3 regions of the Mangrovibacter sp. MFB070 genome follow, and region 1 is predicted to be linked to each of the others. Evidence: riboswitches for the same ligand, from Rfam matches in the RefSeq annotation. Region 1 holds a riboswitch; each other region holds the start of a gene.
What was found. A riboswitch is a leader RNA that binds a small molecule or an ion and turns the genes downstream of it on or off. The one in region 1 is predicted to bind thiamine pyrophosphate.

Region 1 (7,858 bases):
TCTCACAAAACCAATATGGGTGCACACTGAATGGAACAGCTTCTCCAGCGTGCAGCCTTGCTTTCGACACACACCACCGGCCGATTTGTGTACAACAAAACTGTTACACTGATCAAGTAATCATCACAAAGGTATTTCAAAGGTATTATTGAATGGTATTTTAAAGGAGTACCCTATCTGACATGAAGGATTAAACAATGAAAACCAAAGTCCAACTGTCATTCATGATGTTTGTTGAATGGTTTATCTGGGGCGCGTGGTTTGTGCCACTGTGGTTATGGCTCAGTAAAAGCGGCTTTACCGCAGGTGAAATTGGCTGGTCATATGCCTGCACTGCTATTGCTGCAATCCTCTCGCCTATCCTGGTCGGTTCACTGACCGACCGCTTCTTCGCAGCGCAGAAAGTGCTGGCGTTATTGATGTTTGCTGGTGCCGTACTGATGTACTTCGCCGCACAGCAAACCCAGTTCAGTAGCTTCTTCCCGTTACTGCTGGCTTACTCGCTGACGTATATGCCTACCATCGCACTAACCAACAGCATCGCTTTTGCCAACGTGGATGACGTGGAGGCCGACTTCCCACGCATTCGTGTGATGGGAACCATAGGCTGGATAGCCTCCGGGCTGGCATGCGGCTTCCTGCCGCAGATGTTGGGCTATAACGACATTTCGGATACCAATGTCCCCTTGCTGATGACCGCAGGAAGCTCCGCGTTGCTTGGTGTTTTTGCCTTGTTCCTGCCGAATACGCCACCAAAGAGCACCGGCAAGCTGGATTTCAGAGTGATGCTCGGGCTGGATGCACTGATCCTTCTGCGTGACAAAAACTTCCTGGTGTTCTTCTTCTGCTCGTTCCTGTTCGCAATGCCGCTGGCGTTTTACTACATCTTTGCCAACGGTTATCTCACAGAAGTAGGCATGAAAAACGCCACCGGCTGGATGACGCTTGGCCAGTTCTCAGAAATCTTCTTTATGCTGGCGCTGCCATTCTTCACCAAACGCTTTGGTATTAAGAAGGTCTTACTGCTGGGCCTTATCACTGCGGCTATTCGCTATGGTTTCTTTGTCTACGGTGGCGCAGAGCAATACTTCACTTATGCCCTGTTGTTCCTCGGCATCTTGTTACACGGCGTGAGTTATGACTTCTACTACGTAACGGCGTACATCTATGTGGATAAAAAAGCGCCGGTACATATGCGAACTGCCGCACAGGGTTTGATTACGCTGTGCTGCCAGGGCTTTGGCAGCCTGCTGGGTTACCGACTGGGCGGTGTGATGATGGAGAAAATGTTCGCCCTGAATCCGCCGGTGAATGGGCAGACCTTCAACTGGGCCGGGATGTGGACATTCGGCGCAGTCATGATTGCCGTGATAGCCATACTGTTTATGCTGTTTTTCCGCGAATCGGATAAAGAGATCACCGCAATTGAGGTGGTTGATAGCGATAACGCGCTGACACAAGGGGAAGTTAAATGAAACAAGAACGTGTTCTCGGTGCTCTTTATGGGCAGGCGTTAGGGGATGCGATGGGCATGCCATCTGAGCTGTGGCCAAGAAAGCGCGTCAAAGCGCACTTTGGCTGGATCGACCGCTTTTTACCTGGCCCCACAGAGAACAATGCCGCCTGCTATTTTAACCAGGCTGAGTTTACTGACGACACCTCCATGGCGCTTTGCCTGGCTGATGCCATTATTGAATGTGACGGGCAGATCAACGCCGATGTCATCGGCAAGCATATTTTGCGCTGGGCAGAATCATTCGACGCCTTTAACAAGAATGTATTAGGCCCAACCTCTAAAATTGCACTGAACGCCATTCGTGACGGGAAACCGGTGAGCAAGCTGGAAAACAACGGTGTGACCAACGGCGCAGCGATGCGTGCTTCACCATTGGGTTGCCTGTTACCGGCCACCCATCTGGCACAGTTTGTTGACCAGGTGGCTCTGGCCTCCAGCCCAACGCATAAATCCGACCTGGCGATTGCCGGTGCTGTAGTAGTTGCCTGGGCGGTTTCCCGCGCTATTGACGGTGAAAGCTGGCAAAGCATTGCTGATGCCCTGCCCGGTATCGCCCGTTATGCGCAGGAAGCCAAACCAACTACTTTCAGCCCATCACTGGCGGCCCGCCTGGAACTGGCACTCAAAACCGTCCGCGAAGCAAACGGCACTGAATCCGCCAGCGAACAGGTTTATCAGTTGGTTGGTGCCGGTACCAACACCATCGAATCCGTTCCGGCAGCCATTGCAATGGTGGAGCTGGCCGGAACCGACCCGAACCGCTGCGCAGTTTTATGCGCCAACCTGGGCGGCGATACAGACACCATTGGCGCAATGGCAACCGCCATTTGCGGCGCGTTGCACGGGGTACAGGCGATTAACCCGTCCTTTAAATCTGAACTCGACGCTGTTAATCAGCTCGATTTCACCAGGTATTGCGCTGCACTGTTGCGCTATCGGGAGCAAAGGGAGGATGTATGAATTCAGGTTTTGCCCACCAGCTTGAAACACTGCATGCCACACGCCCGCTTACTGTGCTGGGTGCAGCAGTCATTGACGTGATTGCGGACGCCTGGGCTTTACCGTGGAGCGGTTGCGATATCGAGCTAAAACAACAAGGGGTTAATATTGGTGGCTGTGCACTGAATATCGCCATCGCCCTGAAACGGCTGGGTATTGCCGCGCAAAATGCCCTGCCCGTGGGGCACGGTGTGTGGGCCGATATCATTCGCAACGCAATGGCAAAGCAGAGTCTTCATAGCGTGGTAGAAGCTGAAACGGGTGATAACGGTTGGTGCCTGGCACTTGTTGAGCCGGACGGCGAACGCACATTTATGTCCTTCAGTGGCGTAGAAAACCAGTGGCAACCAGCGTGGCTGGCTCAACTCGATGTGCCCCCAGGCAGCCTCGTTTATCTTTCCGGATATCAACTGGTATCGCCGTGCGGTGAACTGTTGACGACCTGGCTGGAAGGATTGCCGGATGTAACCGCGTTTATTGATTTCGGCCCGCGTCTTGCCGATATCTCTGATGCGCTGATGGCACGGATTATGGCCTGCCGCCCCGTAGTTTCGCTGAACCGCCAGGAAGCGCAGATTGCCGCCGGGCGCCTGGGTGTGGCGGAGGAACAACTGGGAGAGGCATGGCAGCAACGGTTTGCCTCTGCACTGATTGTTCGCCATGACAAAGAAGGAGCCACCTGGTACGACGGCACTGAATCGGGCTATGTTCCGGCATTTCAGGCAACCGTTGTGGATACTATCGGCGCAGGCGACAGCCATGCAGGCGGAACGCTGGCGGGCCTTGCCGCGGGTTGGACTCTGGCTGATTCAGTAAGGCTTGGCAACGCAGTGGCAGCCTGGGTTGTCAGCCATCGTGGCGGAGACTGCGCCCCAACGCGTGAGGAGTTACTCCTCGCACACAAAGACGTATAGATCGCTGCGGCAGTAGCTGATGCTGTACTCAACCGGCCGGTGTTGCTGGTCAAGCGCCACTTGCTTAATCACCAGCACCGGTATTTTGTCATCCATACTGATATGTTCCTGAAATTCGCTGTCCGGCATGCGGGCGCTGACGCGTGAGCGGGTGCGCTGAGGGAATATATTCTGGCTGCGAAAGTAGTCGTACAACGAGATACCAATCGCATCGGGATCATGGATTAACCCCGCCGGCACCCAGGACTCCTCAATTGACACCGCGTCTTCATCGACATAGCGAATACGCTTAAGCAAAAAAACATCGCTTTGCGGCGCAACCGACAACTGGCTGGCTACCTCTTCCGGGCATTTCACCACCCGTTTATTGACCCACAAAGTATTCGGTTTTTTACCACGCAACACCACCTGCTGAGAAAAACCGCGCGCCTCTTTCAGGGAATATTCAAAGATATTGTTGATTTGCGTGCCGTAACCACGAGCGCGGGTTACCACGCCCTCTTCTTCCAGCGCCTGCATCGCTTTGCGTACCGTGATCCGCGACACCCCGGTCAGCTGGCTCAGGTCTCGCTCACCTGGCAGGATATTGCCATGCTCCAGCAGGCCACTGCGCACCGCGTTTTTTACCGTTTCGGCAAATTTAAGGTACAGCGGCGTGTTGTCGGGCGCGGCAATCCGTTCATTAAGGTGAGCAATTAACCGGGTATGCGCTTGTTCCATCTCTGTTTTTCTCTGGCCGGGGTTTCATGCCAGTATACCCTAAATAATTCGAATTGCAGGAAGGTGGCAAGGAGTAACCCCCAGGTGCCTTGCAATAGTACGCAACGGGGGTGAAAGAGCACAGCCAACGCGCCTGCAACCTGAAATATGGCAGGTATTTACGGCTTACCACCACTCGTGAAAATGGTGAACCGGACCAATCCCGTGCCCCACTTCCAGCGTGTCGGCTTGCGCCAGCGCGGCAGAGAGCCAGCTTTTAGCCTGCTGCACCGTATCTGCCCAGGTGCTATGCCGTGGGCGTAACGCTGCAAGGGCGGCAGAGAGCGTGCAGCCTGTGCCATGGGTGTTTTTGGTCAGCACGCGCGGTGTACTAAAACGCCATTCGCCGTCACGGGTAAAGAGCCAGTCCGGGCTTTCCGCATCATCCAGATGCCCCCCTTTCATTAGCACTGCGCCGCACCCCATTGCCAGTAGCGCCTGCCCCTGTGCTTTCATTTCACCTTCAGTTTGCGCAGATGGCGCATTTAACAGTGCAGCGGCTTCTGGCAAGTTTGGGGTGATAAGCGCCACCTGCGGCAGCAATTTTTTACGCAGCGTCTCGACGGCAGAGGCAGAAAGAAGCGGGTCGCCGCTTTTGGCCAGCATCACCGTATCAAGAACCACGTTGTGGCTCTGATAGCGGCGCAGTTGCTCTGCAACCGCCTCCACGATGTCGGCCTCTGCCAGCATGCCGATTTTAGTGGAGTCAATACGCACATCACTGAGCACTGAATCCAGTTGCGCCGCGACAAAATCCGGCTCAATGCGGTAGACCGACTGCACGCCGCGTGTATTTTGAGCCACCAGTGCGGTTATCACCGAACACCCGTAAGCACCCAGCGCTGAGAACGTCTTCAAATCGGCCTGAATACCCGCGCCACCACTGGGATCTGTTCCGGCAATTGTCAGAGCATTAATTCTTTTCATGCCAGAGCCTCTTCACTGAGGTTCCACAAAGCATCCAGCATGGCCGGAACAAAACTGCCCGGGCCGTGGCTTGCTGCAACTGCACGCTCCCCGGCGCAAGACATAATCCGGCATGCGCCCGCCACATTGACCAGCCTGTCCCCCGGTAATGCGCAACTGGCAGCAACCACGGCAGAAAGCGCACACCCGGTGCCCACAACATATGTCATCAGTACATCGCCCCCGGGGACAGCCAGAGTGCGTTCGCCATCGGTGACATAATCCACCTCGCCTGTCACAGTAACAACAGCCCCGGTGCTACGGGCAAGGCGCATGGCTGCATCTATTGCCTGCTCTGCAGGCTGCAACGAATCCACCCCGCGCCCGCCTGTACCAGTACCTGCCAGCGCCATAATTTCTGAAGCATTGCCCCGTATAGCCGCCGGGTGTAATTCGCATGCCTGATGGGCAAAGGTGGTACGCAACTGCAACGCGCCCACCGCAACCGGGTCCAGCGCCCAGGGTTTACCCGCGTTATTGGCTGCATGAATCGCTGCCATCATGCCTGCCGCACGCGGTGTGGTGAGTGTGCCAACATTAATCAGTAAGGCATCTGCCAGCGCCGCGAATTGTGCAGCTTCCTGCTCGTCCGGCACCATCGCGGGGGACGCACGCAAAGCAAGCAAGGTATTGGCAGTAAAAGTTTGTACCACGTCATTGGTCAGGCAATGGACCAGTGGGCGGTGAGTATGGAAGTGTTGTAAAACATTGGCGGCTTGATTGCCGCACAGCAGGTCAGGTTGCATTACAGGCTCCTGTCCGGCGTGAAGAAGCGATACCGGACAGGTATCTGACTTCCCTACGCTGGCATTATCCAGATCAGGTATTACGGGTATTTCTCAGCCCATCTATGATGGGGCACCCCGAGTCATTTAGCGTAAATATCTATGCTGGTGCCAGATTAGAGGAAGAGGCTTGCTGACGCAAGCCCGCCCTCCTCGGGTATAGCTTCTTCACCTTAAAAATACAGCCGACACCTTTTTGCCCCATCCCGGACAACAAAAAAAGGGCGCTATGCCACTACGCTATGAGATTTGAGGGATGAGCCGATCACAAGTTTGACTTAGGGATGACTCATGCGCTATCCAAAACCTCAATAATAATGTGACAATAGGAGGCTAAAAAAACAACACAAGTACAGGACGTTATGAGTAACCACTTATTCCATAGAAGAACACATGTGGGTGGTAACTTCTCTGGCGGTTGAAGGCGCTAAATCTGCCAACAAACTACATTAAGGATGATTCATGGCAACTGGCTATTTTCTTCGCATCGGCGATAAAACCTCATGCGGCGGCAGCATCCTTTCAGGCTCTGTGCATCATAGCTTGGGCGATCTGCCAACAGCAAGGCATGGTGATAGTGTGTCATGCGGTAAAGATGGTAAAACATACAGCATCGCGGGTGGCATTCCCAATTACAGAATTCGTGGTGTTCCCGCTGCCGGAACATTACACAGCCATTCAACTTGTCCCTGCAATGCGAGGCTCATCACATCCCTACCTGGGGCCGAATATTGGGTAGAGGAAGAAAAAACAGTTAAAGCCGCCCCTGTTGTAGCTCCACTGGTAGCCTCTCCCCCAACTCCTGAACCTGCAAAGGTTGCAGAGCCTGAACAGCATGCACAGGTAGCTAAGAAGAAAGTAGCAACCAGGCGCGAACCTGTAGACGCCGGTTTTTGCGTACTCCCATACGGTGCTGAAACGAGAGCCTATGAGCCGTGGCTATTTGAAAATGAGCCACCAGCAGGAACACGCGAACTTTATCGGTCTTTGAACGGTGTAGATAAGGAGTACAAAGCCGGTTCTATTCTGCTTCTGGTTGATCCTGATAAGCAGGATGACAAACAAATTGCCCACATGAAAGCAGCAAAACAGCGCATTGATACAGCGCTGGAACCGCTGACACATGAGGAGGCTAACTTACTGCACAAGCATTACGCAACCATAGCTAATTTCACCAGCTATGCTGACACGGGAATTGGTCTTGCGGCTGATCCTGTTGGAAAATACTTTGATAATATTGAAAGAATTCTCAAAGAGATCCAGGAAAATTATAAAAATACGTACATGACACGAGGCGCATTAATCGGCGAACAGTTTTATGTAAGACGTAGCCAATTGTTTAAAGAGCTTGAATCCATACTCAAAGTCGGTTTCCTGAATAAGGCTATGAAATTCGGAGAGTATACCAAAATAAAAAATGCACTCGGCCTGTCCAGCAGTTCTATTACCCACAAATGGAATGAAACGGGGATCAGAGACATTGAAGGCTATGCTACCCACATCGAACGGGCAGCTAAATACGTAAAAGCAATGAAGTACACGGGTTATATGGGGATCGGCTTTAGCGCTCTTCACTCTCTTAATGAAATTCATGAGGCGTGTTCTATTGGTCGCGAAGCTGAATGTACTAAGAAAAAATATACTGAAATTGGTAGTTTTGCTTTGGGTACAGGTGGCGGTGTTCTCGCTGGTAGCGGCGCTATACCATTATGCGTCGCAATCGGTGTTGGTACTGCTGGTGTTGGCGGGCTTGTTTGTACCGTTATTGCAGGTGTTGGTTTAGGGTACGCTGGTAGCACGGTGGGGAGTGCTGTTGGGGAATTAGGTGGAGAACAGTTGTATGACGTTTTCGGCAATTAATTTTCTGATGATACATCGAGTTGAAATCGCTGGGATCTTTTTGATTCTCGGAATAATTA
Region 2 (7,858 bases), on a different contig from region 1:
GGCAATGGCACCTGATAGTTGATGGTGCCATTGCCTGGCTGTAACGCAACACAACCGCTCACACATCTTTTACCCGGCAGGTCAGCCCCAGCGCCAAAATACTCAACACCAGAATACCCCAGTAGACACTCCCATGGCCAAACTGCTGCGCCAGCGAACCCTGTAATACCCCTGCAAGGATCACACCGGTAGAAATACTGTTAGTGAACAGAGTGGTGGCAGACCCCGCCTTCCCGGGCATCAGGTCCTGAAACCAGAGCATACCGATACCAGCCACAATCCCAATAAAAATCGCGTTAAACAATTGTAATACAATCAATGCATTACGTGTAGGGAATAGCAATAACCCACCATAAAACACAACCCCGGCAGCAACAGCAAACACCATCATCCGGCGTTTACCCATACGCTTTACAACCATGCCAGCAAGGATCATTGCCGGTATTTCAAGACCCGCCGCCGTCCCCATCAATGCACCCGCCAGCGCTTCGGGCAACCCAAGGACGCTGGTTATCCATAACGGCATATCAATGATATACATCGTGTTGCAGGTCCACATCAGCATAGAGGCGATGAATAACCGCCGCACATTGGGGTTTTTCCAGCCACTGACAGCCGCTACGGCCTGGTTCTCCGGGCCAAATACCCGGGGCACAGAAGGCAGGCAAAATGCCACCAGTAATGCCCCAACCACAAAAATACCTGCGGCACATAAAAACATGGTGGTAAAACCAAATTTCAGCGCCAGCATAAAGGACAACGGAGGGCCAATTACCCAGGCCAGTGAAAGCTGGGCACGCATAATAGAGCTGAACATCACCACTTCTCTGGCTGAGTTATCTGCGTATTCACGTGCCAGAGCAAAAATTTGTGGCATGGTGGTGTTGGCCAGCGCCGCCAGAAAAACACCAAGGGTTATCAGAGTGAGGTAATGGCGATTGAATGCAAACACCAGGCTGTTGGCGACGGCCATCAGGCAGCAGAAAATAATCAGTTTACGCCGATCGCCCTTTCGGTCTGAACGTTTAGCCAGAATCATGCTGACAGCAATACCTGCCACAGCATTTACCGTGTAAAACAGGCCAACCCAGAATGAAGTCACCCCCACTTCTTTGCTCAGGAACAAACTCAGTGTGGGAGCCTGCAGTGCGCCCGCCACGCCCAGCATGAACGCAACAGCCATAAACGCCAGTAATACCGAGTTTAAATGCCTTCCCTGCGTAATCAGCCAATGCATCTCATAGGTCCTTTTATTATGTCCTGTGAAAAAACGCCCATCGCCGGGTAGATTTTAAACGAAAAAAACCAGCAGCACGATTGCCGCTGGTTGGTTAAAAGCACCAATACTCAGTCACACTTGATGAGAACGATGATGTCTGTGCAAAGCACAAGGATATGAACAGTGCCACTGCATGAGTTCATCAAGCATCTGCACACGTTGTTGAGGGCCAGGGCAGGCCAGCCATGAACCAGAAACACGCCGTGTTGCAGTAAAAAAAGCCAAATAAAACTGCTCTGCAAAGGAACGCTTCATAAGTTAACCTCGCTTTCATCACGAAACAGTATTGGCGTAATATAGGGAAAGATAAATTGATGAGTTTTCGCCCGGAGTTCCTCTTTTATGGCATCAACACGCTTGCAGCAGCAGTTCATCCGGTTATGGCAATGTTGTGACGGCCGGCCTCAATCCACAACGCTGCATGATCTGTCCACCCTGCTCAATTGCTCGCGGCGCCATATGCGTACTCTGCTCAATGCCATGCAGGCAAAAGGTTGGCTGACATGGGAAGCAGAGGCCGGGCGCGGCAAACGTTCACAACTGACATTTATCTATACAGGTTTATCTCTTCAGCAACAGCGGGCGGAAGACTTACTGGAGCAGGACCGGGTTGACCAACTGGTACAAATCGTTGGCGATAAAGATGAAGTCAAAAAAATGCTGCTCTCACACCTGGGGCGCAGCTTCCGCCAGGGGCGCCATATTCTGCGGGTACTTTATTACCGCCCACTGCTGAATTTATTACCCGGCACGCCACTGCGCCGTTCCGAAACTCACATTGTGCGGCAAATATTCAATGGGCTGACGCGAATAAATGAGGAAAATGGGGAACTGGAAGCAGACATTGCTCACCACTGGCAGCAATTATCACCTTGCCACTGGCGCTTTTTTTTACGTCCCGGAGTACATTTTCACCACGGGCGTGAACTCGAAATGGCCGATGTACTGTATTCACTGAACCGGGTTAACCAGCAACCTTTGTATGAGCATATTGCCAGTATATCGTCGCCGACCAACTGGACGCTGGATATCATACTTCACGAGCCTGATAACTGGCTGCCCTGGTTGATGGCGGGGGTTTCCGCCATGATTTTGCCTCGGGAATGGGAGTCATTGCCGCATTTCGCCACCCATCCAACCGGAACCGGCCCTTATTCTGTTACACGCAATAATACCAGCCAGCTCAGTATTCAGGCATTTGATGACTACTTTGGCTTCCGCGCGCTGATTGATGAAGTCAATATTTGGGTATTGCCCGAAATCGGCGAAGACATGAGCTGCGGTGTCTTTCTCGAAGATGGCAGCCAGAGTGAAAAAGCAGAAGAAAGCCGCCTGGAAGAGGGCTGCTATTACCTGTTGTTTGACCAGCGTTCTAAACATGGTGCCAACCCGCATGTAAGGGCATGGCTGAGCCAGGTACTTTCACCCGTAAATATTCTGGCTGACAGCGACCCTCAATATCATCGCCTGTGGTTTCCAGCCTGGGGGTTACTGCCCCGCTGGCACCACACTCCGGCCAGTACGGAGTATGGCAAACCAGAAGGACTGACCAGCCTTACGCTCACATTTTATGCTGACCACATAGAACACCGCACTCTGAGCGACATTATCAGTAAACGTCTGGCACAACACGGCATCCACCTGGTGATACAGGAAATCAGCTATAACGCCTGGTTTAATGGCGATGTGCACAGCGATATTTGGCTTAACAGCGCCAATTTCACACTGCCGCTGGATTACTCGGTCTTTGCTCATCTGTACGAAATTCCCCTGCTGAGCAAAGGGCTGGGTATTGCCATGAAAGAGGCCCACCAACAATGGCGCGCAGGTGAGCTAAATGCGGCGCAATGGGCACGCCAGTGTGTCGAACAGCAACATGTACTGCCACTGATTCACCACTGGCTCACTATCCAGGGGCAGCGCAGCATGCGGGGGTTGCGGATGAATACACTGGGGTGGTTCGACTTCAAATCCGCCTGGTTTGCTCCGCCAGAAAACTAACCCAACATGTTCTTTAATAATGCCAGGCAAATCATTACAATGAGCCGTTCTCAACGGGGTGCCCTGGATACCAGGCGCTGAGATAATACCCGTCGAACCTGATCCGGATAACGCCGGCGAAGGGATTTGAGGCCGTTCTCAAAATCCTTTGCCACCCTTTTTCAGGAGTGCAAAGTGTTAAAAAAATTACTGGCTTTACTGGTACTGGCCGCTGCGCCCGTCCTCGCCAAACCTACTCTCACCGTCTATACCTACGACTCATTTTCTGCTGACTGGGGCCCTGGCCCGGCTATCAAGAAAGCCTTTGAAGCACAATGCGGTTGTGAGCTGAAATATGTTGCGCTGGAAGACGGCGTATCACTGCTCAACCGCGTGCGCATGGAAGGGAAAAAAAGCAAAGCAGATATTGTCCTGGGGCTCGATAATAACCTGATAACTGCCGCCCGTCGCACCGGGCTGTTTACCGAAGCTGATATTACCCTGCCACCGTTGGCACTACCTGGCGGCTGGTCAGACGATACATTTATCCCGTTCGATTATGGCTACTTCGCGTTCGTCTACGACAAGAACAAACTGCACAACCCACCACACAGTCTGAAAGAACTGGTTGAAAGCCCACAGCAGTGGAAAGTGATTTATGAAGACCCGCGGACCAGTACCCCGGGCCTGGGGTTGTTACTGTGGGTGCAAAAGGTCTACGGCGACAAAGCACCGGAAGCCTGGCAAAAACTGGCTAAAAAGACAGTGACGGTAACAAAGGGCTGGAGTGAAGCTTATGGTTTATTCCTCAAAGGCGAGAGCGACCTGGTCCTGAGTTACACCACATCTCCGGCGTATCACATTATTGAAGAGAAAAAAGATAATTATGCCGCCGCGGATTTCAGCGAAGGGCATTATATGCAGGTGGAAGTTGCTGCCCGCCTTGCTAACAGCCCGCACCCGGAACTGGCGAAACAGTTTATGCAGTTTATGGTTTCTGATGCGTTCCAAAAAACGATCCCCACTGGCAACTGGATGTATCCGGTAAGCCATGTCGCGGTTCCGGAAGCCTTCAACCAACTGGTTAAGCCCGCCACCAGCCTGGTGTTTACGCCTGAACAGGTAGAACAAAACCGGGCAGCATGGATTAGCCAATGGCAGCAAGCCGTCAGCCATTAATTCCGGGCTGGTTATGGCCCGGGCTGATAGCCGCCGGAGCGATTTGCATTGTCGCTCTGGCGGCTTTTAGCGCTTTATGGCTACATGCTCCACAAACAGACTACAGCGCACTGCTTCACGACCCATGGTTGTGGCATGTGGTAAGGTTTTCGTTCTTCCAGGCTTCTTTGTCTGCCTTGTTGTCTGTTCTCCCTGCAATATTACTGGCGCGAGCACTCTACCGCCGTCGTTTCCCAGGCCGGCAACTCTTACTGCGTTTATGTGCCATGACCCTGGTTTTGCCCGTTCTGGTAGCCGTCTTTGGGATTCTGAGTGTGTATGGCCGCGAAGGCTGGTTAAGCACTGTTTTTGAACTGTCAGGTTTGAAGTGGTCATTCACGCCTTATGGGTTGCAGGGTATTTTGCTCGCGCATGTTTTTTTTAATCTGCCCTTAGCCACGCGTTTACTGCTGCAGTCTTTGGAAAATATCCCTGTAGAACAGCGGCTACTTGCCGCACAACTGAATATGCGCGGCTGGTACTTTTTCCGCCTGGTAGAGTGGCCCTGGATGCAACGCCAGATATTCCCGGCAGCCGCACTCATCTTTATGCTGTGTTTCGCCAGTTTTGCTACGGTACTGGCTCTGGGTGGCGGCCCGAAGGCGACAACTATTGAGCTGGCTGTTTACCAGGCACTGAGTTTTGACTTCGATCCAGCCAAAGCCGCCTGCCTGGCACTGATCCAGATGTTGTGCTGCTTTGGTCTTGTCTTATTGAGCCAAAAACTGACTCAGGCTTTTTCCCCCGGAGAGAGCCAGAATGCAACCTGGCGGGATCCACAAGACAACCTGGCAGCCCGGGTACTGGATAGCGCGGTGATCATTCTGGCATTACTGCTATTGTTGCCACCGCTTATGGCAGTTATTGCCGACGGGCTGGTCAACAACCCGATGGTTATTTTTCACCAGCCAGCGTTATGGTCTGCGCTAATCACCTCCGTTCGCATTGCCTGTGCGGCAGGTGTGGTGTGTTTATGCCTGACTACAATGCTGCTGTGGAGCAGCCGGGAACTCCGTTTGCGCCAGCGCCAACGCCCGGCACAGGCCATAGAGCTGAGCGGCTTACTGATTCTCGCCATGCCCGGAATCGTGCTGGCTACAGGTTTTTTCTTACTGCTGAACAGCACCACCGGGTTGCCTGAACGGGCTGATGGTATTGTTATTTTTACTAATGCGTTGATGGCAATCCCCTATGCGATGAAAGTACTGGAAAGCCCGTTTTATGATATTGCCAGCCGCTATAGCCGCTTATGCCAGCACCTGGATATCAGTGGCATTAACCGTCTGCGTTGGGTAGAACTACGGGCACTAAAACGCCCCTGTGCCCAGGCACTGGCTTTTGCCTGCGTATTATCATTGGGGGATTTTGGCGTTGTCGCTTTGTTCGGCAGTGACGATTTCCGCACCCTGCCGTTTTACCTCTACCAACAAATAGGGGCCTACCGGAGTAATGATGGTGCGGTTACCGCGATGCTGATGCTGTTACTCTGCTTCTTGCTGTTCACTTTGATAGAGAATACCGCTAAACGCCATGCTAACACTCACTGACGTCACCTGGCTTTACCAGCACCTGCCCATGCGTTTTAACGTGACACTGGCTCCCGGTGAGCGCGTTGCCGTACTGGGCCCCAGCGGAGCCGGGAAAAGTACGTTACTGAATCTGATTGCCGGTTTTCTCAGACCAGACAGTGGCACTATCACCCTTAACCAGCAAAACCATACTCTGACCCCGCCTGCACATCGCCCGGTCTCTATGCTGTTTCAGGACAACAATTTATTCAGCCACCTCACCATCCGGCAAAATATTGGCCTGGGGCTGCACCCGGGAATGAAGCTCACGGCAACACAAAAAACAGCGCTGGAAGAGATTGCCCACAAAATGGCGATTAGTGATTTACTGGACCGCCTGCCAGCGCAATTATCTGGCGGGCAACGCCAGCGCGCCGCCCTGGCCCGTTGCCTGTTGCGCGCTCAGCCGGTTCTGCTGCTGGATGAACCTTTCTCTGCCCTGGATCCGGCATTGCGCCAGGAAATGCTGGCGCTGGTGGAATCAGTCTGTGAGAGCCAGAAAATCACGCTGATGATGGTTTCACATAACCTGGATGATGCCGCACGTATTACACCGCGCAGCCTGGTAGTGGCTGACGGGCGAATTGTCTGGGATGGCTCCACTCAGTCACTGAGCGACGGTTCGTCTCCTGCCGCCGGGTTACTGGGGATTTCCCAAAGCTAGCCGAAAATGACCTGGTGCAAGATGCGGGCATAAACCGGCATCAACGGGTGGCGAAGCAACAGAAATACCAGTGCAAGGCAGCAAACCGCGGCCAGGGGCGCCAGCCACATTAACCGCGCGCGGGGTAACCGGCCTTCAGGGAGCTCGCCTGCTGGCTTACGCTCGCTGCGCCATAAACGCCAGTTCAGCCATAATGCAAGCCAGGTTACAGCCGCTGCAGCCAGTAATAACCACTGAAAATGCCCGGCATTTTCACCCGCGGGGATGTCGATTGCCGCCCCGGCCAGAATGCCCGGCAGAAAATAAACCGGCGGCCAGAACAGGCAGCCGGGAATATTGGCTCTGGCAAACCGGGCAACCGACAAATCCAGCATACCGGCCAGCATTGGAACCAGAGGGCGTGTCGGGCCCACAAAACGGCCAACTAAAATAGTCACAGTGCTGTGGCGGTGTAATGCCATCTCTGTTTTATCCACCAGCGTTTTATATTTTTTCAGAAATGACCAGTTGCGCAGGGGCCGTTTAAAGCGCCAGCCAATCCAGAAAGAGACCCAGTCGCCCGCGAGGCAACCAATAATGCCCACGCCCCAGGCCCACCAGAACGGCAAGTTACCACTACCGATCAGCGCACCAAGCGCCGCCATAAAGACCGTACCAGGCAGCAACAATCCAACCAGAGCAAGAGATTCAAAAAAAGCGACCATCAGCACAATTATCAGTGCGAAGGTGAGTGAATGGGCTATCAGTTGTTCAACAAAGGCGTACATAAAACGTCCGTCAGACTTACGAACGGCGATTTTGCGGGGCAGGCAGCATAAGGTCAAGATTCCAGCCCCGCGAAAGATTAAGCGGTTGTAACAAAACCGGCTTACCAGGCCACTTACTGCTCGTAACCGGCACGAAACTCACTGGGGCTGGCGCCAGTGCATTTTTTGAAAACCCGCGAAAAATAAAGCTGGTCCTCAAACCCGACATTACGCCCTACACTGGCGATAGGCATACGCGTGGTACTGAGCAACAATTTCGCCTGGCTGATACGCTGATCTTCCCGCCAGCTCAGCACACTCACCCCCAATTGCTGGCGGAACAAATGAGACAACCGAGAGGGAGAAAGGCACACATGCTGCGCCACACCGGCGATATCAAACT
Region 3 (7,858 bases), on a different contig from region 1:
GGATGGTGCGTACTGCATTCATGACATAGCCCAGTTCCATTTCCGGGTCAGGAACCGGTAATTTATCCACATCGGCCTTACTGCGCACTGGCGACGTGAAGCGTGGACCTTCCCCCGCTTCAAAATAGAGCCCCAGCCCCATCGCATCCGGAATGGTCAGAATATCAGAGAATAAAATGGCGGCATCCAGTGCATAACGGCGCAACGGCTGCAGCGTGACCTCGCAGGCAAGTTCAGCATTCTTGCACAGTGCCATAAAATCCCCTGCTTGCGCGCGGGTCGCTTTATATTCCGGTAGATACCGGCCCGCCTGGCGCATCATCCATACAGGGGTAACATCAACCGGCTGGCGTAACAGGGCTCGCAAATAACGATCATTTTTCAGGTCAGTCATGGGGTTCCTTCTGTGCGCTGATTCACCCGCAGTCAGGGTAGATAAAACAATAAAAATAGGGCGCTGAGTGTAGCATGTTATTCATACTCAGCCCGACATAAGGCAACAGTATCTTCTATTAACCGCCGTGCGACAGTCCCCGGTGGCGGGAGTAAAGGAAGCTGATCATAGCGATACCAGTTAGCATCAAGGAGTTCTGAAGGGTCGATTTTGATATCACCACTGTGGTAATCCGCCATGTACGCCATCATCAGCGATTGTGGAAAAGGCCAGGGCTGTGAACTGACATAACGCAAATTTTGTACGCGAATGCTGCTTTCTTCCATCACCTCACGCGCCACAGCCTGCTCCAGCGTTTCCCCCACTTCCACGAAGCCCGCCAGCACGGTGTAAACACCATTCTTGTGCCGGTTATGGCGTGCCAGCAAAATATGGTCATCACGGCGAATCGCTACGATGATGCAGGGCGCTATTTGCGGGTAATAGCGCTCATGGCAGTGGCTGCACAACATCGCCCACTCTGTTTTGCTGGGGTACATTTCTGCACCACAGTAGCCACAGAATTTGTGAGAACGGTAAAATTCAGCCAGCTGAACACCCCGGCCGGCTAACTGAAACAGCCCACTTTCGTTGTCGAGAAGTTGCCTGACCGAAGCCATTCCTGTAGGGAAGTTGTGCTGAACCAGCCAGACCGGAAGGGAATCCCAGGTGCCAATTTGCATAGCCTGCAAACCATCTAACTGGTACTGCTCTGCGCTCCCACAGGGTAACTCACCTGCCGGCAACCACAATTTTTGTTCATGGCTGACAACCCACCAGCCTTCATCGGTTTTTTTTACAAAATGTTTCATATTTCCTTGCACAACCTCTGTGTCACTGGCATGTTGGTTTACATAATAGCTACATTCAGATGGTTCAGATTTTTATCTGATACTCAAAATAATTCGAGTTGCAGGCAAGCACTACTTACCCACCTGCAAATTGAAGCATGACGAGTATATAACTCATGGAGATGCTCAAACATGCTAAACCAACTGGAAAACCTGACAGCCCGTGTTGGTGGTAGTAATGCATTAGTTGACAGTTGGCTGAATACCCGCAGGCAACTATTAATTGCTTATTACCGGTTAGTTGGGCTCAAGCCTAAAAAGAGTGCCCATTCCGCCATTGATGAAAAGGCGCTGGACGACTTTTGCCAGGGCCTGGTGGACTATCTCTCAGCATGCCACTTTAGTCTTTATGAGCGCATCATTCGAGAGGTTGAAGGTACCAGTACCGCAAAATCTGTCGCACAACTCTACCCCCGGTTAGAAGCCAACACGCAGTCTATTATGCATTTCTACGATACCAGCCTGGAAACTGCCATTGACCATGATAACTGGCAGGAATTTCAGCAGGCCTTATCAGGGATAGGTGAAGCGCTTGAAGCGCGTTTTACCCTTGAAGATAAACTACTCACCCTGGTGTGGAAAAATGATTTACAGAATACCGAACCAGACAACGCCGAATCCCGGCCTGCTTGAGTTTTGTTCTGTGAGCGAGTAAGTTAGTTTTTATACATTATCGCGAAAGCGATGTTTTTCTTGTCGGAGTGCCCAGTGTGTAAGCACGGGCTGAGACCGTTAATTCGGGATCCGCGGAACCTGATCAGGTTAAGACCTGCGAAGGGAACAAGAGTACTCTCCCTGCATTACGCTTATTTTCTGGCGTTATTGCGTCTTTGCTACTCCTGTCCGTCGTTCTGACAAGCCACTTCCTGACCAACAAACTGGAATGCGCTATGTCCGTACAAAAAACACCAACCCGCCGTGAGCAACGTGATGCTGCTCAGCAATTTATTAATACTCTGGAAGGCTCTGCTTTTCCGGCATCAAAACGGGTATATCTGGCTGGCAGCCGCCCGGATATTCAGGTACCCATGCGTGAAATACAAATGAGCCCGACCGTGACTGGCGGTACACGGGAAAACCCTGAACTCACGCCAAATGACCCCATCCCGGTTTATGACACTTCAGGCCCTTATGGCGACCCGGACCAATCTATTGATGTACTTCAGGGGCTGCCCAAATGCCGCCAGGCCTGGATTGATGCCCGCGAAGATACCCAGCAACTGCACAACAGTTCATCGTCCTGGACGCTGGCACGCCAGGAAGACGAGGGGCTGGAAGAATTACGTTTCAAGGGTGTTCAGCCGCCGCGCAGAGCCATAAAAGGGCATTGCGTTACACAGTTACACTACGCCCGCAAAGGAATTGTCACCCCGGAGATGGAGTTTATTGCTCTGCGGGAAAATATGGGCCGGGAACGGATCCGCGACAGCGTGTTGCGCCACCAGCACCCAGGCCACAGCTTTGGCGCGCATCTTCCGGAAAATATCACCCCCGAGTTTGTTCGGGATGAAGTGGCTGCCGGGCGCGCAATTATTCCGGCAAACATTAACCACCCCGAATCTGAGCCAATGATTATTGGCCGTAACTTTCTGGTTAAAGTGAATGCCAATATTGGTAACTCGGCAGTCAGTTCTTCTATTGAAGAAGAAGTGGAAAAACTGGTGTGGTCAACACGCTGGGGGGCAGACACAGTAATGGACTTATCAACCGGCCGCTATATCCATGAAACCCGTGAGTGGATCCTGCGTAACAGCCCGGTTCCCATTGGTACCGTTCCAATTTACCAGGCGCTGGAAAAGGTTAATGGCATTGCAGAAGACCTCACCTGGCCACTGTTCCGTGACACCTTACTTGAACAGGCTGAGCAAGGCGTGGACTACTTCACTATCCATGCCGGAGTACTGTTACGTTATGTGCCAATGACAGCAGACCGCCTCACCGGGATTGTTTCTCGTGGCGGTTCGATTATGGCTAAATGGTGCCTCTCCCATCATCAGGAAAACTTCCTGTATCAGCATTTCCGTGAAATTTGTGAAATCTGTGCCGCCTATGATGTTGCGCTCTCTTTGGGTGACGGCCTGCGCCCGGGATCTATTCAGGATGCGAACGACGAGGCGCAATTCTCAGAATTACATACGCTTGGCGAACTGACCAAAATCGCCTGGGAATATGACGTACAGGTGATGATTGAAGGCCCCGGGCATGTGCCGATGCAGATGATTCAGCGCAATATGACAGAAGAGCTGGAACACTGCCATGAAGCACCGTTTTATACCCTTGGCCCACTAACCACGGATATTGCACCGGGTTATGATCACTTCACATCAGGAATTGGCGCAGCCATGATTGGCTGGTTCGGTTGCGCCATGCTGTGTTATGTCACGCCAAAAGAGCACCTTGGCCTCCCCAATAAAGAAGATGTAAAGCAAGGTCTTATCACCTATAAAATTGCCGCTCATGCTGCCGACCTTGCCAAAGGGCATCCGGGGGCGCAGATTCGCGATAACGCGATGTCAAAAGCCCGCTTCGAGTTCCGTTGGGAAGACCAGTTCAACCTGGCCCTCGACCCGTTCACTGCACGGGCTTATCACGATGAAACCCTGCCTCAGGAATCCGGCAAAGTGGCGCACTTCTGTTCGATGTGTGGGCCAAAATTTTGCTCCATGAAAATCACCCAGGATGTACGTGATTACGCTGCAAAACAACGCGCGGAAGGCATGGAAAACATGGCGCAGGATTTCCGCGCTCGCGGCGGAGAAATTTATCTTCGCAAGGAGCAGGCATGATTTACCAACCTGATTTTCCAACCGTGCCTGTCCGGATGGGGTTATACCCCGTCGTAGACAGCATTACCTGGCTGAAGCGCCTGCTGGCTCTGGGAGTGAAAACGCTCCAGATTCGTATCAAAGATAAGCCTGAGAATGAAGTTGAGCAGGATATTATCCAGGCTATTCATCTTGGACAGCGCTATGAAGCCCGGCTGTTTATCAACGATTACTGGCGGCTGGCCATTAAACACCGGGCCTGGGGAGTACATCTGGGCCAGGAAGACCTGGACACCGCGAACCTGGGCGCAATTTGCGATGCGCGGTTACGCCTGGGCGTTTCCACTCATGATGACGCTGAAATCGACCGGGCACTGTCTGTGCGCCCCTCTTACATTGCTCTGGGGCATATTTTCCCCACACAAACCAAGCAAATGCCTTCCGAGCCACAAGGCCTGCAACAACTGGCTTCTCACGTTCACCGCCTGCAAGGTTACCCAACAGTAGCAATAGGAGGAATAAGCCTGGCGCGGGCACCTGAGGTACTGGCTACCGGGGTGGGCAGCATTGCCGTGGTAAGCGCCATTACACAGGCGCAAGACTGGCAGGCTGCAACCAGAGCATTACTTAATTTAGCGGGGAATGGCGATGAATGATCAGGATTTCATGCGTTACAGCCGCCATTTACTGCTGGATGAAGTGGGCCTCGACGGCCAGCAGGCTCTGAGCAAGTCCTGCGTTGCTGTGATTGGGTTAGGCGGGCTCGGTTCACCGGCTGCTCATTATCTGGCTGGCGCTGGGGTGGGCCAGTTAATTCTTGCTGACGGCGATGTCGTTCACATCAGTAACCTGCATCGCCAGACACTGTATACACAGCAAGATATTGGCCGCAATAAAGCACATGTAGCCGTTGAAAAACTGGCTCAGGTCAACCCGTCTGTCACGCTAACGCCCATCGACCAGTACCTTACACCAGAAACACTAACCAGTGTGCTGGCTGATGCCGACCTGGTACTTGATTGCAGTGACAATATGCCAACCCGCCAGGCAATCAATGCAGCCTGTGTGGCACTGAACAAGCCATTTATCACCGCCAGTGCCGTTGGGTTTGGCGGGCAAATGATGGTGCTGTCTCCACCATGGCAACAGGGTTGTTACCGTTGTTTATGGCCTGACGAGCACGAGCCAGAGCGGAACTGCCGTACTGCGGGTGTGCTGGGGCCTGTTGTTGGGTTACTGGGTGTCAGCCAGGCGCTGGAAGCACTGAAGTGGCTGGCTGGAGTCACCAACCAGGCCGGGACTTTATCTCTGTTTGATGCCAAAACCAATCTGTGGCGTGCCATTCGGCTCCAGCCATCGCCTCACTGCCCGGTGTGTGGAGGGCAACATGCAAATTCAGTTTAATGACCATCCGGTAAGTTGTGCTGAAAACACCACGGTGGTGCAGTTATTGTCTACTTTCCACCAACTGAAGCCCGGCACCGCGCTGGCGCTAAACCAGACAATCCTGCCACGCGAACACTGGGATACCCACATTCTACAGCCAGGCGATGACCTGCTGCTGTTTGAAGTCATTGCCGGAGGCTGACATGTTACGTATTGCTGATAAAACGTTTGATTCTCACCTGCTGACAGGCACCGGGAAATTTGCTTCGCCATTATTAATGCAGCAGGCCATTATTGCCAGTGGTACCCAACTGGTCACACTGGCGTTAAAGCGGGTTGATTTCCGCCAGCACCGGGACGATTTACTGCAACCGCTACTGGCTGCCGGCGTGCAACTATTGCCCAACACATCGGGTGCCAAAACGGCAGATGAAGCGGTCTTTGCCGCACAGCTTGCGCGCGAAGCATTAGGTACCAACTGGGTGAAACTGGAAATTCACCCGGACAGCCGTTACCTGATGCCAGACCCCATCGCCACACTCCAGGCCGCCCGCTTACTGGTTAAAGATGGGTTTATTGTTCTGCCTTATTGTGGAGCCGACCCGGTGTTATGCCGCCATTTGGAAGACGCTGGTTGTGCTGCCGTTATGCCTTTGGGTGCGCCGATTGGTTCTAATCGTGGGTTACAAACCCAGGCGATGCTGGAAATCATTATTGAGCAGGCTGGTGTTCCGGTGATTGTTGATGCCGGGATCGGTACGCCCGGGCATGCCACTGCCGCCCTGGAGTTGGGGGCCGATGGCGTATTAGTTAACACCGCTATCGCTACAGCGGGCGACCCGGTCAGAATGGCACAGGCTTTCCGGCTGGCCGTCGAGGCTGGTGTACTGGCAGCCAGTGCCGGGTATGGGGAACAACGGATGACCGCCAGCGCTTCCAGCCCACTGACGGCATTTCTGAATGCCAGTGCGGAGGTGAACGGATGAGCCACTTTAGTGATTACTGGCGCACTCTGGACTGGGATGACATTGCACTTAGCATCAACAGTAAGACCAAAGATGATGTGCAGAGAGCATTATGCCGGGAAAAACGCGGGCCGGAAGATATGATGGCACTGCTGTCTCCCGCCGCCGCAGAATACCTGGAGCCCATGGCAGGAATGGCCCAGCGTTTAACCCGCCAGCGCTTTGGTAATACGGTTAACTTTTATGTTCCGTTATACCTGTCAAACCTATGTGCAAACGATTGTACGTATTGTGGTTTCTCAATGAGCAATCACATTAAGCGTAAGACTCTCGATGGCGAGGAAATCGAACGTGAGTGCGAAGCCATACGCCAGCTTGGGTTTGAAAATCTGTTACTGGTGACTGGCGAGCATCAGCGAAAAGTGGGTATGGACTACTTTCGTCAATACCTGCCTGCTATTCGTGCCCACTTTAGTTCTGTGCAAATGGAAGTGCAGCCAATGAGTGAAGACGAGTATGCGGAGCTTAAGCAGTTGGGGCTGGATGGCGTTATGGTTTACCAGGAAACCTACCATGAAGCAATGTATGCACGGCACCATTTGCGCGGTAAGAAGCAGGATTTTTTCTGGCGGCTGGATACCCCGGACCGGCTTGGCAAAGCGGGTATTGACCGAATTGGCCTGGGAGCGTTGATTGGGTTGTCGGATAACTGGCGGGTGGATTGCTTTATGGTGGCAGAACACTTGCTCTGGTTACAACAGCATTACTGGCAGAGCCGGTTTTCTGTATCTTTCCCCCGTTTACGCCCATGTGAAGGTGGAATAGTCCCGGCGTCACTCATGGATGAAAAGCAGCTACTTCAGGTTATTTGCGCCTTCCGCTTATTCTCCCCGGAACTGGAGTTATCACTGTCAACCCGTGAATCCCCCTGGTTTCGTGACCATGTTGTCCCACTGGCCATTACCCATGTCAGCGCATTTTCCAGCACGCAACCAGGAGGCTATGCAGACCACCAGCCCGAACTGGAGCAATTTTCTCCCCATGATAACCGGGCGCCGGATGTGGTCGCCAAAGCACTGACTGATGCAGGGTTACAACCAGTATGGAAAGACTGGGACAGTTTTTTGGGAAGAGGGCAGCAAACGAGCCCGGCATTTTCAGCAAATCAGTAAATCTCTGGAACCCTGTTTCCTGCCCTGACAAACGGGCATTGAGCAAACTCAGGGAATGACGATATGGTCACTCCGGCAGCGCAATACGTTGCCCGGGGTGGCCACTTCCCCTCTCCATCGGCCACCCCGCCTTCCTGCTTTTCATCACTGTTATTGTCTGGAAAAACACGTAGCTGCCCGATATTTTCCAGGCCATTGGGAAGAGGTAACGTTTGGTGGGATGTGAAAATAGCAAAAAAAAACCGCGCCCGAAGACGCGGTTTTATCAGCGAGAGATAACGATTAA

Region 2: linked by a shared signal. The riboswitch ahead of thiB (thiamine ABC transporter substrate binding subunit) and the one ahead of thiM (hydroxyethylthiazole kinase) in region 1 are both predicted to bind thiamine pyrophosphate.
Region 3: linked by a shared signal. The riboswitch ahead of thiC (phosphomethylpyrimidine synthase ThiC) and the one ahead of thiM (hydroxyethylthiazole kinase) in region 1 are both predicted to bind thiamine pyrophosphate.

The regions. Positions count from the first base shown of each region.
Region 1 covers NZ_JJMI01000050.1:101,096-108,953, reverse strand. Annotated here, with positions in the region: gene DT73_RS21505 (nucleoside permease) at 198-1,475, shown strand; gene DT73_RS21500 (ADP-ribosylglycohydrolase family protein) at 1,472-2,476, shown strand; gene DT73_RS21495 (PfkB family carbohydrate kinase) at 2,473-3,429, shown strand; gene DT73_RS21490 (GntR family transcriptional regulator) at 3,403-4,149, opposite strand; gene thiD (bifunctional hydroxymethylpyrimidine kinase/phosphomethylpyrimidine kinase) at 4,315-5,115, opposite strand; gene thiM (hydroxyethylthiazole kinase) at 5,112-5,900, opposite strand; TPP riboswitch at 5,934-6,030, opposite strand; gene DT73_RS21475 (PAAR domain-containing protein) at 6,402-7,799, shown strand; gene DT73_RS21470 (hypothetical protein) at 7,780-7,858, shown strand, end outside.
Region 2 covers NZ_JJMI01000019.1:132,662-140,519, forward strand. Annotated here, with positions in the region: gene DT73_RS07210 (MFS transporter) at 59-1,237, opposite strand; gene sgrT (glucose uptake inhibitor SgrT) at 1,352-1,534, opposite strand; gene sgrR (HTH-type transcriptional regulator SgrR) at 1,622-3,280, shown strand; TPP riboswitch at 3,325-3,423, shown strand; gene thiB (thiamine ABC transporter substrate binding subunit) at 3,455-4,438, shown strand; gene thiP (thiamine/thiamine pyrophosphate ABC transporter permease ThiP) at 4,414-6,024, shown strand; gene thiQ (thiamine ABC transporter ATP-binding protein ThiQ) at 6,008-6,709, shown strand; gene DT73_RS07235 (DedA family protein) at 6,706-7,476, opposite strand; gene araC (arabinose operon transcriptional regulator AraC) at 7,590-7,858, opposite strand, start outside.
Region 3 covers NZ_JJMI01000004.1:6,810-14,667, forward strand. Annotated here, with positions in the region: gene hemE (uroporphyrinogen decarboxylase) at 1-394, opposite strand, end outside; gene nudC (NAD(+) diphosphatase) at 472-1,245, opposite strand; gene DT73_RS01735 (Rsd/AlgQ family anti-sigma factor) at 1,417-1,917, shown strand; TPP riboswitch at 1,972-2,081, shown strand; gene thiC (phosphomethylpyrimidine synthase ThiC) at 2,175-4,070, shown strand; gene thiE (thiamine phosphate synthase) at 4,070-4,705, shown strand; gene DT73_RS01750 (HesA/MoeB/ThiF family protein) at 4,698-5,453, shown strand; gene thiS (sulfur carrier protein ThiS) at 5,437-5,637, shown strand; gene DT73_RS01760 (thiazole synthase) at 5,639-6,421, shown strand; gene thiH (2-iminoacetate synthase ThiH) at 6,418-7,572, shown strand; gene rpoC (DNA-directed RNA polymerase subunit beta') at 7,855-7,858, opposite strand, start outside.